DNA from 2 places in the Pseudomonas sp. HP_01 genome. Region 1 is predicted to be linked to the other one. Evidence: predicted binding sites of a transcription regulator. Region 1 holds the regulator's gene; the other holds the start of a gene.

The links. Region 1 encodes FliA, which starts transcription of late flagellar genes. Its sites were predicted from a motif close to CTAAAGTTTNNNNNNNNNNNGCCGNTAA; they were not measured.
Region 2: a site for FliA is predicted at 4,859-4,886, ahead of ACYAR8_RS08040 (methyl-accepting chemotaxis protein). Genes of this name have one in related genera too.

Annotation. Positions count from the first base shown of each region.
Region 1 covers NZ_JBTOPV010000022.1:44,078-51,745, forward strand. Annotated here, with positions in the region: gene flhA (flagellar biosynthesis protein FlhA) at 201-2,330, shown strand; gene flhF (flagellar biosynthesis protein FlhF) at 2,342-3,685, shown strand; gene fleN (flagellar synthesis regulator FleN) at 3,804-4,637, shown strand; gene fliA (RNA polymerase sigma factor FliA) at 4,634-5,377, shown strand; gene ACYAR8_RS13560 (chemotaxis response regulator CheY) at 5,621-5,995, shown strand; gene ACYAR8_RS13565 (protein phosphatase CheZ) at 6,015-6,803, shown strand; gene ACYAR8_RS13570 (chemotaxis protein CheA) at 6,949-7,668, shown strand, end outside.
Region 2 covers NZ_JBTOPV010000011.1:5,370-13,037, forward strand. Annotated here, with positions in the region: gene ppnN (nucleotide 5'-monophosphate nucleosidase PpnN) at 1-1,343, shown strand, start outside; gene ACYAR8_RS08030 (GNAT family N-acetyltransferase) at 1,553-2,146, shown strand; gene ACYAR8_RS08035 (CBS domain-containing protein) at 2,297-2,743, shown strand; gene ACYAR8_RS08040 (methyl-accepting chemotaxis protein) at 2,812-4,806, opposite strand; gene ACYAR8_RS08045 (hypothetical protein) at 4,925-5,611, opposite strand; gene mltA (murein transglycosylase A) at 5,913-7,073, shown strand; gene ACYAR8_RS08055 (MFS transporter) at 7,227-7,668, shown strand, end outside.

The DNA of each region.
Region 1 (7,668 bases):
AGTAACTCGCCGAAGGCGAAATGTCTGCCGTTAGGCAGATGCCTTTGATCTTGACTCATCCGCACCCGACGGAAATCGCGGATCTGAATACTGGCACTCTGATATTTTCACCCAATCCCAAATGTTGGACCCCTTCTTGCAATAACCCCGATACAACGCTTCGGCGTCAAAAGATTGATTTAACGCGCAGGTGCCCATCGGTGGAACGCTCTCAGATAATCTCCCACGCCAGAACCGGATTGATCGGCCTGGGCCGTGGACAACTTGGCGTACCGCTACTGCTCCTCGTCATGCTCGCCATGATGATGCTACCCATGCCGCCGTTCCTGCTGGACGTCTTCTTCACCTTCAACATCGCCCTGTCCATCGTCGTCCTGCTCGTCTGTATCTACGCCCTGCGGCCCCTCGACTTCTCCGTATTCCCGACCATCCTCCTCGTCGCCACCCTGCTGCGACTGGCCCTCAACGTCGCCTCCACCCGCGTCGTCATGCTCCACGGCCAGGACGGCCACGCCGCCGCCGGTAAAGTCATCCAGGCATTCGGTGAAGTCGTCATCGGCGGCAACTACGTCGTCGGTATCGTCGTCTTCGCCATCCTCATGATCATCAACTTCGTCGTCGTCACCAAAGGTGCCGGGCGCATCTCCGAAGTGAGCGCGCGCTTCACCCTCGACGCCATGCCCGGCAAACAGATGGCCATCGACGCCGACCTCAACGCCGGCCTCATCGACCAGCCCGAAGCCAAGCGTCGTCGCCTTGAAGTCGCCCAGGAAGCCGAGTTCTACGGCTCCATGGACGGTGCCAGCAAATTCGTCCGCGGTGACGCCATCGCCGGCCTGCTGATCCTCTTCATCAACCTCATCGGCGGCATGCTGGTGGGCATCCTGCAACACGGCATGACCTTCGGCGACGCCGGCAAGGTCTACGCGCTGCTGACCATCGGTGACGGTTTGGTGGCGCAATTGCCATCACTGCTGCTGTCCACCGCGGCCGCGATCATGGTGACCCGTGCGTCCGGTTCGGAAGAAATGGGCAAACTGGTCGGCCGCCAGATGTTCGCCTCCCACAAAGCGCTCGCGGTGTCGGCCGGGATCATGATCGTCATGGGCCTGGTCCCGGGCATGCCGCACTTCTCCTTCATCAGCCTGGGTCTGGTCGCCGCCGGCGGCGCCTACCTGCTGTGGAAGAAAGAGAACCAGGTCAAGCTCGCTGCGGTGCAAGAGGTCAAGCGTCAGCAAGAGCTGCTGCCATCGCCGACCCGCGCGCAGGAATCCAAGGAGCTGGGCTGGGACGACGTCACCCCGATCGACATGATCGGCCTGGAAGTCGGCTACCGCCTGATTCCGCTGGTGGACCGCAACCAGGGTGGTCAATTGCTGGCGCGGATCAAAGGCGTGCGCAAGAAGCTCTCCCAGGAGCTGGGCTTTCTCATGCCGACCGTGCACATCCGCGACAACCTCGACCTGGCGCCCAGCGCCTATCGCCTGACGCTGATGGGCGTGACCCTGGCCGAAGCCGAGATCTACCCGGACCGCGAACTGGCCATCAATCCCGGCCAGGTATTTGGCAGCCTCAACGGCATCACTGCCAAAGACCCGGCGTTTGGTCTGGAGGCCGTCTGGATCGAAATCAGCCAGCGCGCCCAGGCGCAGTCCCTCGGTTACACCGTGGTGGACGCCAGTACCGTGGTGGCAACCCACTTGAACCAGATCCTCTACAAGCACTCTCACGAATTGATCGGCCACGAGGAAGTCCAGCAATTGATGGCTCTTCTGGCCAAGGGATCGCCGAAACTGGCGGAAGAACTGGTCCCTGGCGTGCTGTCGCTGTCGGCCCTGCTGAAGGTGCTGCAGGCGCTGCTCGCCGAGCAGGTCCCGGTTCGTGACATCCGCTCCATCGCCGAAGCCATAGCCAACAACGCTGCACGTAGTCAAGATACCGCCGCGCTGGTGGCTGCCGTACGGGTCGGATTGTCCCGCGCAATCGTCCAAAGCATTGTCGGCATTGAGCCGGAGCTGCCTGTGATCACCCTTGAGCCAAGGTTGGAACAGATCTTGCTAAATAGTCTGCAGAAGGCAGGTCAGGGTCAGGAAGAAGGCGTTCTACTCGAACCGAGCATGGCTGAGAAACTTCAGCGCTCGTTGATCGAAGCGGCGCAGCGTCAGGAGATGCAGGGGCAGCCGGTTATTTTGTTGGTCGCAGGTCCGGTTCGCGCCATGTTGTCCCGCTTTGGACGGTTGGCTGTACCGAATATGCATGTTTTGGCTTACCAGGAAATTCCTGACAATAAGCAAGTCACCATCGTAGCGACTGTCGGGCCTAACGGCTGAGGTAGTGAGTCATGCAAGTTAAGCGTTTTTTCGCCGCCGATATGCGACAAGCCATGAAACTGGTTCGCGATGAGCTGGGCGCTGAAGCCGCCATCATCGGGAACCGGCGGATCGCCGGCGGCGTGGAACTGACCGCGGCCCTGGATTACAAGTTGTCTGCGCTGGCCCCACGTGTGCCGAACATCGAACTCGAAGAAGAGCTGCGCAAGACTCAATCGCGCATCGTCACCGCTCAGGCTGAACTGACCCACCGCAGCGAGCTGGACACTGTTGCCAATCGCCAGTTGTTCGTCGGTCTGGCGATGGATGACAGCAAGCAGATCGAACCGACCCTGGAAGAACCGTTCCGCCCGTCGATCCACGCCGCTGTGGCCGCCGAGCGTGCCGAGCGCAACGCCGAGCCTGCCGTAGGCGACCGTGCTTACGAAGCGATGCGCTCCGAATTGAACGGCCTGCGCGAACTGCTGGAAGTCCAGCTGGGCTCGCTGGCCTGGAACCAGCTGCAAGGCAGCCGTCCGCAGCAGGCCAATCTGTGGCGCCGTCTGCAACGCGTCGGCCTCTCCGGCCCGCTGTCCCGCGATCTGCTGGCGATGGTCCCGGAATCCGGTGATCAGGCCCATACCTGGCGCATGTTGTTGGCCCATCTGGCCCGCATGATTGCCACTCCGGACGTCGAGCCGCTGGAAGAGGGTGGTGTGATTGCCATGGTCGGCCCTGCCGGCATGGGTAAAACCACCACGCTGGCTAAACTGGCGGCCCGATATGTGTTGAAATACGGCGCGCAAAATATCGCGCTGGTGAGCATGGACAGTTTCCGCATTGGCGCTCAGGAACAGCTTAAAACCCTGGGCCGGATCCTCAATGTACCGGTCACCCACGTCGACCCGGGCCAGTCCCTGGCACAGGCACTGGAGCCGCTGTTGCGCAAGCGCGTGGTGTTGATCGACACCGCCGGCCTGCAAGCCAGCGATCCGGCACTGCGTCTGCAACTGGAAACCCTCGCCGGCCGTGGCATCAAGGCGCGCAACTACCTGGTGTTGGCAACAACCAGCCAGAAGCAGGTGCTGTCAGCGGCTTATCACAGTTACAAACGTTGCGGCCTGGCCGGGTGCATCCTGACCAAGCTCGACGAAACGGCCAGCCTGGGCGAAGTGCTCAGCCTGGCCGTGACACACGAACTGCCTGTGGCCTATCTGACGGATGGCCCACGGATACCGGACGATCTGCATTTGCCGCGTCGGCACCAATTGGTGAGCCGGGCTGTCAGCGTGCAGATGCAGGAGGAGCCTAGCGAGGAAGCGATGGCGGATATGTTTGCGGATCTTTATCACAGCACCGGCAAGCGCGCGGGCTAGGTAGAGAAAATGACAGTGGAATTTTCCTGCATCGATGGTCTGCCAGGCATTGTTCAGGCACTGAACGTGCAGCCCGACATGTGGCTTAGGTCTAAGCAAGACAAGGTAAACAACTAACATGGGCAGCATGCATCCCGTACAGGTTATCGCGGTAACCGGTGGCAAAGGTGGCGTAGGCAAGACCAACGTTTCAGTGAATCTTTCACTGGCGCTGGCCGAGCTGGGACGTCGCGTCATGCTGCTGGACGCCGATCTGGGTCTGGCCAACGTCGACGTATTGTTGGGCCTGACCCCCAAGCGCACCCTGGCTGACGTCATGGAGGGGCGGTGCGAGCTCCGCGATGTCCTGCTGCAGGGGCCGGGCGGCGTACGCATTGTGCCGGCGGCATCGGGCACCCAGAGCATGGTCCACCTGACCCCGGCGCAGCATGCCGGATTGATTCAGGCCTTCAGTGACATCGGCGACAACCTCGATGTGCTGGTCATCGATACTGCCGCCGGTATTGGCGAATCGGTGGTGAGCTTCGTCCGCGCCGCCCAGGAAGTGCTGCTGGTGGTGTGCGACGAGCCCACGTCGATCACCGACGCCTACGCCCTGATCAAACTGCTCAACCGCGATTACGGCATGAACCGCTTCCGCGTCCTGGCCAACATGGCCCAGAGCCCGCAGGAAGGGCGCAACCTCTTCGCCAAGCTGACGAAAGTCACCGACCGTTTTCTCGACGTGGCCCTGCAGTATGTAGGCGCGGTGCCGTACGACGAGTGCGTACGCAAGGCCGTGCAGAAGCAGCGCGCCGTGTACGAAGCGTTTCCGCGTTCCAAATGTGCCCTGGCGTTCAAGGCCATTGCGCAGAAAGTCGACACTTGGCCGCTGCCGGCGAACCCGCGCGGTCACCTGGAATTTTTCGTAGAGCGCCTCGTGCATCACACCAGCGCAGGGCCCGTCTCATGACAGCAAGTGGCTATCGCATGTACAGCAAATCGTCCAAAGACTCCCAGTATGAGCTGATCGAGCGTTATGCCCCGCTGGTCAAACGAATCGCCTACCACTTGCTGGCGCGTCTGCCAGCAAGTGTTCAGGTCGAGGACTTGATCCAGGCGGGCATGATTGGTTTGCTCGAAGTGTCGACCAAATACGACTCCACCAAAGGGGCCAGCTTCGAGACGTACGCGGGTATTCGTATCCGTGGCGCGATGCTTGACGAAGTGCGCAAGGGGGACTGGGCACCGCGCTCGGTCCACCGCAACACGCGCATGGTCAGCGACGCAATTCGTGCAATTGAAGCAAAAACCGGTCGTGACGCTAAAGATCACGAGGTTGCTGCCGAACTTGAAATGAGTCTCGACGATTATTACGGGATTTTGAACGATACCCTGGGCAGCCGCCTGTTCAGTTTCGACGACCTGTTGCAGGACGGCGAACATGAAGGGCTGCACGAGGACGGCGCGAGCCAGTCCCTCGAACCGTCGCGGGATCTGGAAGACGAGCGCTTCCAGGCTGCGCTGGCCGAGGCCATCGCCAATTTGCCCGAACGTGAACGTCTGGTGTTGTCGCTGTACTACGACGAAGAGCTGAACCTCAAGGAAATCGGTGAGGTCCTGGGGGTCAGCGAATCGCGGGTCAGTCAGTTGCACAGCCAATGCGCAGCGCGGTTGCGCGGTCGTCTTGGCGAGTGGCGCGCACGTTCGTGAATCAGGCGCAGGCCGTGAGGCCTGCGTGTTTTGCTTGTAAGACCGGCTGTGCAAGACGTGAGCGGGAAGCAGAAGAGACATGGCAGGAGTCGGTCGAACCGGGTCGTAGATGATCCGGTTTCGCTGCGCTCGTCCCGGTCGATCAAACCCCCTCTTCATGTTCGGCACAGCCGGTATTGATTGGACGCGCGTTCAGGTGCTGCACGCGTTAAAGACTGCTTGGAGGTCGAATTGGACAAGAACATGAAAATCCTCATCGTTGATGACTTCTCAACGATGCGGCGGATCATTAAAAACCTGTTGCGTGACCTTGGGTTCACCAACACGGCCGAAGCAGATGACGGTCTCACCGCATTGCCGATGCTGCAAAGCGGCGCCTTTGACTTCCTCGTCACTGACTGGAACATGCCCGGCATGTCCGGCATCGACCTGTTGCGTCAGGTGCGTGCCGACGAGCGTCTGCGCAGCCTGCCGGTGCTGATGGTTACTGCCGAAGCCAAGCGTGAGCAGATCATCGAAGCCGCTCAGGCCGGTGTGAACGGCTACGTGGTGAAGCCGTTCACCGCGCAAGTGCTCAAAGAAAAAATCGAAAAGATATTTGAGCGCGTCAATAGCTGATGTCCGCTGCGAGGGCGCTATGGATTCCAAAGATTCGACAATGGGTGACTTTGAGTCAACCCTGAAGAAACACGCACAAGAGCTGGTCGCGAGCCTTGAAAAAGGCAAGTTCGGCGACGCTGTGCAACTGATCCATGAGCTTAACCAGACCCGCGACCGAGGCCTGTATCAGGAAGTCGGCAAACTGACGCGCGAGTTGCACAGCGCGATCGTCAACTTCCAGATCGACCCGAACATGCCGCAGGCCGAGGAGGTCTCCCAGATCACCGACGCCACCGAGCGGCTGTCGTACGTGGTCAGGCTGACCGAAAACGCGGCCAACCGGACCATGGACCTGGTGGAGCAAAGCACGCCGTTGATGCACGGGCTCAGTGATGACGCCAAGGCGTTGAGCGCCGATTGGGGACGCTTCATGCGCCGCGAAATCAGCGCCGAAGAGTTTCGTGATCTGGCCCGCCGCGTCGATGTGTTCCTGACCCGCAGCGAGAAGGAGACGACCGAAGTCTCCGCGCACCTGAACGACATTCTGCTGGCGCAGGATTACCAGGACCTCACCGGTCAGGTGATCAAGCGCGTGACCACGCTGGTCACCGAAGTCGAGCGCAATCTGCTCAAGCTGGTGCTCATGGCGAGCCAGGTGGACCGCTTCGCGGGCATCGAGCACGACCAGGAAGTGTTCCGTCAGCAAAAAGAAGAAGAAAAACTTCACTCCAAGGGTGAAGGTCCGCAGATTCATGCCGATAAACGTGAAGACGTTGTATCCGGACAGGATGATGTTGACGATCTGCTATCCAGCCTCGGATTCTGATTCGGTCATTCTGATTTCAGACTTCAGGTTTTCTGTGAAAGTGGCTGCTGGACCCGCGCGCCAATGCTTCGGCGAAGGCAATGCGCGCAGGCCGTCAGTGCAGCCTCTGGATCGGTTTGACGGTTAATTTTAGGAGCACCCCCCAATGAGCTTCGGCGCCGATGAAGAAATCCTTCAGGATTTTCTGGTAGAGGCCGGCGAGATTCTCGAGCTGTTGTCAGAGCAGTTGGTCGAGCTGGAAAGCCGGCCGGACGATGCGGACCTGCTCAATGCAATTTTTCGCGGTTTTCACACTGTAAAAGGGGGCGCCGGCTTCCTCCAGCTCAACGAGCTGGTTGAATGCTGTCACATCGCCGAGAACGTGTTCGACATCCTGCGCAAGGGTGAACGCCGCGTTGACTCGGAGCTCATGGACGTGGTGCTCGAAGCACTCGACACCGTCAACAGCATGTTCGGTCAAGTGCGTGAGCGCTCCAGCGTTACCCCTGCAACACCTGAACTGCTGGCCGCGCTGGCTCGCCTCGCTGAGCCTGCCTCGGCAGATGAAGTCGCTCCGGCACCGGTGGTCGAAGAGCCGGTTGCTGAAGCGCCGTCCGAAGACATTACTGATCACGAATTCGAACAGCTTCTGGATTCGCTGAACGCTGTCAAGGCGCAAGCGGCAGGCGCTCCTGCGCCGGCTGCGTCTGCACCTGTCGCAACGGCACCGGTCGCAGCAGCACCGGCGGCGGCTTCCGCTGCAGCGGGCGGCACTGCGGCCAGTGATGAAATCACCGATGCCGAATTCGAATCACTCCTCGATCAGCTGCATGGCAAAGGCCAGTTCGCCGTCGATGCCGTGCAACCGCCGGCGGCTGTGACGCCG
Region 2 (7,668 bases), on a different contig from region 1:
TCAGCCCGAAGGGCAGCCTGGAAACCCTGTCGCAACGTGAAGTCCAGCAGCTCAGTGCCGCGGGCTCCGGCAGCATTTACACCCTGTTCCGCCAGTGCGCCCTGGCCATCCTCAATACCGGCGCCCATGTCGATAACGCCAAGACCATCCTCGAGGCCTACCAGGACTTCGAAGTGCGCATCCACCAGCAAGACCGCGGCGTGCGCCTTGAACTGCTGAATGCTCCGGCCGACGCCTTCGTCGACGGCGAGATGATCGCCAGCACCCGGGAAATGCTCTTCAGCGCCTTGCGCGACATCGTCTACACCGAGAGCGAGCTCGACAGCCAGCGCATCGACCTGAGCAGCTCCCAGGGCATCACCGATTACGTTTTCCACTTGCTGCGCAACGCCCGCACCCTGCGCCCCGGCGTCGAACCGAAGATGGTGGTGTGCTGGGGCGGCCACTCCATCAACACCGAAGAATACAAATACACCAAGAAAGTCGGCCATGAGCTGGGCCTGCGCAAACTGGACATCTGCACGGGCTGTGGCCCTGGCGTGATGAAAGGCCCGATGAAGGGCGCAACCATTGCCCACGCCAAGCAGCGCATCACCGGCGGTCGTTATCTCGGCCTGACCGAGCCGGGCATCATTGCGGCCGAAGCGCCGAACCCGATCGTCAACGAGCTGGTGATCCTGCCGGACATCGAAAAGCGCCTGGAAGCCTTCGTGCGGGTCGGCCACGGCATCATCATTTTCCCGGGTGGCGCGGGTACGGCAGAGGAATTCCTCTACCTGCTGGGCATCCTCATGCACCCGGACAACCAGGACCTGCCGTTCCCGGTCATCCTGACCGGCCCGAAAAGCACCGCTCCGTACCTGGAGCAACTGCACGCGTTTGTCAGCGCGACCCTGGGCGAAGAAGCCCACAAGCATTACCAGATCATCATCGACAACCCGTCGGAAGTGGCGCGGCAGATGACCCTTGGCCTTGCTTCGGTGCGCCAGTTCCGCCGCGACCGCGCCGACGCGTTCCACTTCAACTGGCTGCTGAAGATCGAAGAGAGCTTCCAGCGCCCCTTCGATCCGACCCACGCCAACATGGCCAGCCTGCAACTGCGCCGCGACCTGCCGCCCCACGAACTGGCGGCCAACCTGCGTCGGGCGTTTTCCGGGATCGTGGCCGGCAACGTCAAGGACAAGGGCATTCGCCTGATCGAGGAGCACGGCCCGTATGAAATCCACGGTGACGCTGAAGTGATGCAGCCGCTGGACAAGCTGTTGCAGGCCTTCGTCGAGCAGCACCGGATGAAGCTGCCGGGCGGCGCGGCCTACGTGCCGTGTTATCGGGTGGTTTCATAACACTGTATCCGCCTGTTGTCATACTTCAGGCGCCATACCGCACCTCCCTGTGGGAATGAGCTTGCTCGCGAAGAGGCCCGATCGGCCAACGTATATCTCGCGGTAGTGAAACGGCCTTCGTGAGCAAGGTGGAGCGCCACCCCGGTCACTCCCACATGAACCACATTGTTCGTAAGACCTGCATCTCCCTCGCATTCCGGAATCGCCCCATGATCCACATCCGCCCCATGACCGCCGACGACTTCGAGATCTTCTGGCCCACCTTTCAGGCAGTGGTCCGGGCGCAGGAAACCTACGCCTATGCCCCCGACCTGACCTTCGAGCAAGCCCGGCACCTGTGGCTGGAATACCCGCTGCACACGCTGATCGCCGAAGAAGACGGCGTGCTGCTCGGCAGCTATTACCTCAAGGCCAACGCGGCCGGCCCTGGCAGTCATGTCAGCAACTGCGGCTACATGGTTACCCCGGCCGCGCGCGGTCGCGGCGTCGCGCGCCTAATGTGCGAGCACTCCCAACAGCTGGCGCTGGACAGCGGATTTTCGGCCATGCAGTTCAACTCGGTGGTGGCCACCAACGACGTCGCCGTCGCGCTCTGGCAGAAACTCGGTTTTGAGATCGTCGGCCGTCTGCCTCGCGCTTATCGCCATGCCCGGCTCGGGCTTGTGGATTGTCTGGTGATGTACAAATGGCTGGCCGACATGCCGGCCTCGCGCAAAGCCAAAAGCCCGTTACTGATAGGACGCAAGAACATCGAATCGGTGATCTCTCGCCCCCGACGCAAGCACTCTGACGGATCGGCCTGATCTTTTCAGAGAATCGGCAACTGCCCGCCGGCATGACGCTTTTGGGGCTCTGCATGGCGCTTTCAAACTTGCCGGAATGCCATCTCTCGACGATTCTCTATGCACGGCCGGATTGGCCGTGCTCACAAGAAACGCGCCGGAGAGGCCAGCATGACGACCGTAGCCGAACTACTGAAGTTGAAAGACCCGCATCACGCTGACGTCCACACCGTCGGGCCCGGGCAGATGGTCATCGAGGCGATCAAGTTGATGGCCGAGAAAAACATTGGTGCCGTGCCGGTGGTGCGCGATGGCAAGGTAGTCGGCATCGTCAGCGAGCGGGATTACGCCCGCAAGATGGAGCTCAAAGGCCGCGCCTCGGCCGGCACCCCGATCAGCGACATCATGACCCACGACGTACAGACCGTGGGTTCGCAGCACACGGTCGAGCACTGCATGAACATCATGACCGACCGCCGATTGCGCCATTTACCGGTGGTGGACGAAGGCCAACTGATCGGTCTGCTGTCCATCGGCGACCTGGTCAAGGCAGCTATTGCGGAACAGGCCAGGCTGATCGAAAAAATGCAGGAATACATTCGCGGCGAAAGCTACTGAGCCCACCAAGCAAAAGCCGGAGCTTCATGGGCTCCGGCTTTGCTTTGCGCGTGTGAATGGATTGCCGGTTAGCGGACCTTGAAGCGATCGATCATTGCCACCAGTCGCTCGTTGGAAGCCATCAGCGCGTCCACGCTGGTGTCGGTCTGCTGACCACAACCCACCAGTTCGCCGACCATGTGCCGAATGGCGATCATGTTCTGATTGATCTCTTCGGTCACCGCACTCTGCTCTTCTGCCGCCGTTGCAATGTGCGCGCTCAGGTCATGAATGCGCAGCACTGAACCGGCCATCCCGTCCAGGCCCTCGTTGACCCGCGAGGTACGGTCGGCCGTCGACTGGCAACTGACCTTGGTTTTTTCCATCGCGCCCACCGCGGTGCTCACGCCCTGCTCCAGTCGCGCAAGCATCTCGTTGATCTCCGACGTGCTCTGCTGGGTGCGACCGGCCAGCGCCCGCACCTCGTCGGCCACCACGGCAAAGCCCCGGCCCTGCTCGCCGGCCCGCGCCGCTTCGATGGCCGCGTTGAGCGCCAACAGGTTGGTTTGCTGAGCAATGCCGCCGATGACCCCGAGCACATCGGTGATGCGCTTGGCGTCGACCTGCATTTCCTGCACGTATTTGGTCGCGTCTTCAACTTCCGCCACCAAGGCCCGCACGCTGACCGACGCTTCGTCGACGACTTCGCGGGAGCGCTGGGCGGCATCGTTTGCCGATTGGGTAAAGCTCGCCGTCTGCGTAGCGCTCTCGGCGACGCTGTCGGCGGTGGCGCTCATCTCGTTGATCGCGGTCACCGCCTGATCGGTTTCCGAGGCGTGGCGGTTGAGGATCTGGTTGATGTTGCGCGACTGATCCTGCAACTGCACCAGCCCGGCCGAGATCTGCTCGGTACCGCTGCGCACTTCGACAATCATGGCTTGCTGGAAGGCAATGAACTTGTTGACCGAGTGGCCGACAGCGTCCAGTTCGTCCTGGCCTTTGATCGGAATGCGGCGGGTCAGGTCGGCTTCGCCCGAGGACAGCGCGTCGATGTTGGTGCGCAAAACCGTCAAGCGTGCCAGCAGGCGATGGAAGGCAAAACCCAGCACCACCAGCAACAGCATGACCAGTGGAATCTGCAGCCAGCCCAAGGTTTTCAGCACCTCGGTGCTGCTGGCGGTGAGCATGGCGGTCGGCAGCGAGGTGGCGATCATCCACGGCGTGCCCACCACCGGACGCAGGAAGAAGGTCAGGTCACCCAGTTGCGGGTCGATGTATTCACGGGAATACACAGCGTCGCCAGAGACCTTGCCCAGACCGTCCTGAATGGCCTTGGCGAACATCGACTCGCCACTGAAGCCTGCGATGTTCTTGAGGATGATTTCGCCGGGAATGCGGCTCTGGTTAGTGAGGATCTTGCCGTCGCGCTCGACGATCATCACCTGACCCTGAATGTCTTTTTCCTTTTCCTGGATCAGGCCGTTGAAGAAGCCAAGGGTGACGTCGATGGTCGAAACGCCGTACAGCGCGCCATCCTTGTAGATGCCCATGGCGCAGTTGGTGCGCGGCTGCGGGCTGGCTTCATCCTGATAGGCGGCCGCCCAGGCGCATTTGCCCTTGGGTGCGTTCTGCCCGGCGCGGTGCCATGGCTGTTCCCAGTAATTGGGCGCAGGGTCGGAGTTCCAGAACGTGCTCACCACCAACTGACCACTGCCGTCACGGTGGAAAAACGAACTGTGTTTGTTGCGCCCCGGGGTGCGCTTGTCCGGCATCGGCCACACGCCGCCGCCGAAGACTTTCTGATCGCCGTATTGATCGACCAGGCCTGGCAGCACTTTGTCGATGCCATCGCTGTCCAGCAGCGGCACTGCCTGGGTGATCGCCCGGGACTGCGCCTCTACACGCGCCAGGTCCGACAGGATACGCGTGCCGATCTGATCAACCTGGCCCAGCACCACCTGCTCCTGGGTCGCGCGGACCTTGGGCGTCACCAAGTGGACGATGCCCTGCTCGGTGATCACTGCGATCACCACCATCAAGGCCACAAATATGACCGTATAGCGCGCCTGCACTGTTTTAAACATCGTCGACCCCATGCCATGAATTTTGTAGTTGTTTTGCGCAACGCTAAATTAGCTATCGACCGAAAGCCGACAAGGATGAGGGGCCGGAAAATTGTTTTTTCCCGGCGCAGCAGGGGCGTCACTGCACCGGGAGGAAGTTCAGGAACAGCAGGCTCTGGGCGTAATTCAAACCGATGCGTCTATATCGCTCGTCGAGCATCTGGGTGAGCAGATCCAGGCGCGCCACGATCTTGCCGAATTCGGTGGCGAAACTGAGGTTGCTGCCCTCCTCTGAAATCTCGTTGGAGAACAACAGCAGCTCGCCATTGGCGTTTTGCCGCTGGCTTAACAGCCAGGTAGCCTTCTCGATATTGCGCGCAGCATTGTTGACGAACGTCGGGTTGATCTGGTCGGTCATGAAGAATTCGAGGCGCCCACCGTGGGCCGTGACCAGCATGCTGCCAATGGCATAAATGAACGCGCCGACGCGATCGCCAAGGAATTCCGGGCTCAGGGCGTAGCTCAGCGCCGCCAGGTCACGTCGCGTGCCCAACTGCGGCAACGGCTTCTGTTGCTCGATGGCCTGTCGCACGTTGCGTTCGGCAGCCGCAGCGTCGACGAAGCCGGACTTGCGCCACTCGCCGGGATTGCGCAGGTAGAGTTTGTTCATCAGCAGGTAAAGGCTGTCGAGGTTGTCGGCCATGGACAGCGTCGCCATGCGGTCCACGCTGGTCTGGAAGAACTCCTGGGGACGCGTCTCGCTGAACTGCGTGGCGACATCCCGGCCGTCCTGGCGCGTACAACCCGCAGCGCCGAGCCCGAGCATGCACAGGGCAAACAGCGGGCTCAGGCGTCGGCCAACGGATAAAACAGAGAACACGGCGAGCATCAATCCCAAGCTTGAACGAACTGGACGCCGCGTCAATCGCCGCGTCCCGGGGAAGGTCAGAACGGCTCACGGCGAAAAAGTGCCCTTTGGGCGGCAAATCCGCGGCGCTTTACGGCGCGTCGACTGTAAGGCGGCCGTCATGTCGGCTTTCACGCAAATGATTCCCTCATCCATTTGACGCAGCCCTCGGCTTTCACCAAGCTAGCCGCCTTCGCATGATTTTCAGGAAACACCCCGCGTGATCACTACAAGCCTGCACTGGCGCCGTTTCGTATTTTGCCTCGCTCCACTGATCGCCCTGCTCGCTGCCTGCGACGGCGGCGCGCCGAAGACCAAGCCCTCCGAAGCAACGACCTACGTCGGCGTCGAGTGGGACAAACTCCCGGCGGTGAACGACACCGACCTGATGGCGGGCTACAACAGCTGGTTCTCGGCGTGCAAGCGCCTGGCCAAGGACCCGGTCTGGGGCGGTACGTGCGCCCTCGCCGCCCAGGTCCCGCAAAACCCTGCGGCGGTGCGCGACTTTCTCAAGAATCAGCTGCAGGTCTACAGCCTGCGTTCGTCCGAGCACGGCGCCAACGGGCTGATCACCGGTTATTACGAGCCCATCTATAAAGGCAGCGAGCAGCGCAACGATGAGCATCCGGTGGCGGTGTATGGCGTGCCCGATGACCTGATCATCGTCAACCTCGACAGCATCTATCCCGAGCTCAAGGGCAAGCGCCTGCGCGGGCGCCTTGATGGCCGGGTGCTGCGTCCCTACGACGACGCTGCCACCATCGGCAACAAAGGCGCCAATGCCCCCGTACTGGCCTGGCTTGAAAACCCCATTGATCTGCAGTTCCTGCAGATCCAGGGATCGGGGCGGGTTCAGTTGGAGAACGGTCGTCAGTTGCGCATCGCCTACGCCGACCAGAACGGCTACCCGTACAAGCCGATTGGCCGCTGGCTGGTGGAGCAAGGGCAATTGACCAAGGACGAAGTGTCCATGGGGCGCATCCGTGATTGGGCGATTGCGCACCCCGACCGCGTGAATGAACTGCTCGGCAGTAACCCCAGCTACGTGTTTTTCACCCAGCGCCCGGACAGCACCGAAGGCCCGCGCGGTTCGCTGAATGTGCCGCTGACCGCCGGTTACAGCGTGGCGATTGACCGCAAGGTGATCCCACTCGGCAGCCTGTTGTGGCTGTCGTCGACGCGCCCCGACGGCACGCCGCTGGTACGCCCGGTGGCGGCGCAGGACACCGGCGGCGCCATTGCCGGCGAAGTTCGCGCCGACATGTTCTGGGGTACCGGTGACGCGGCGGGCGAACTGGCCGGGAATATGAAGCAACAAGGTCAGATCTGGATGCTGTGGCCCAAGGGCGCCGCGCTGCCCGATGCCAAACCCAAGGACTGATCAAGCTGAACCGCCGACTGATGCGCCCCACGCGTCAGCCGGCGTCACTTCAGGGTTGACTCACTCCCGCGCCATGAGTCATTCCCGGGTTGAACTGAAATCGGTTTCAAGTATCACAGCATGCTTCTTCCCGGAAACCCTTCCTGATCTGCCATGAATACCTCCAACACTCCGCATGACTTCAACATGGCCTGGCTGCTGTTCGCCCTCGCCATGGGCGCGTTTGCCATCGGTACCACCGAATTCGCGTCGATGACCTTGCTGCCGTTCATTGCCAGCGACTTCCATGTCACCCAGCCCCTGGCCGGGCATGCCATCAGCGCCTATGCCCTGGGCGTGGTCATCGGCTCGCCGGTGATCATGGTCTTAGGCGTGCGTCTGCCGCGCCGGGCCTTGTTGGTGGCACTGGCCGCCTTCATCGGAATCGCCAACGCGCTGAGCGCCGTCGCACCTTCGCTGCCATGGCTGGTGTTCTTCCGCTTCCTCAGCGGGTTTCCCCATGGCGCGTATTTTGGCGTGGCCATGCTGCTGGCTGCTTCGCTGGTGCCGAAGAACCGCCGTGCCCAAGCGGTATCCCGCGTGTTCATGGGCCTGA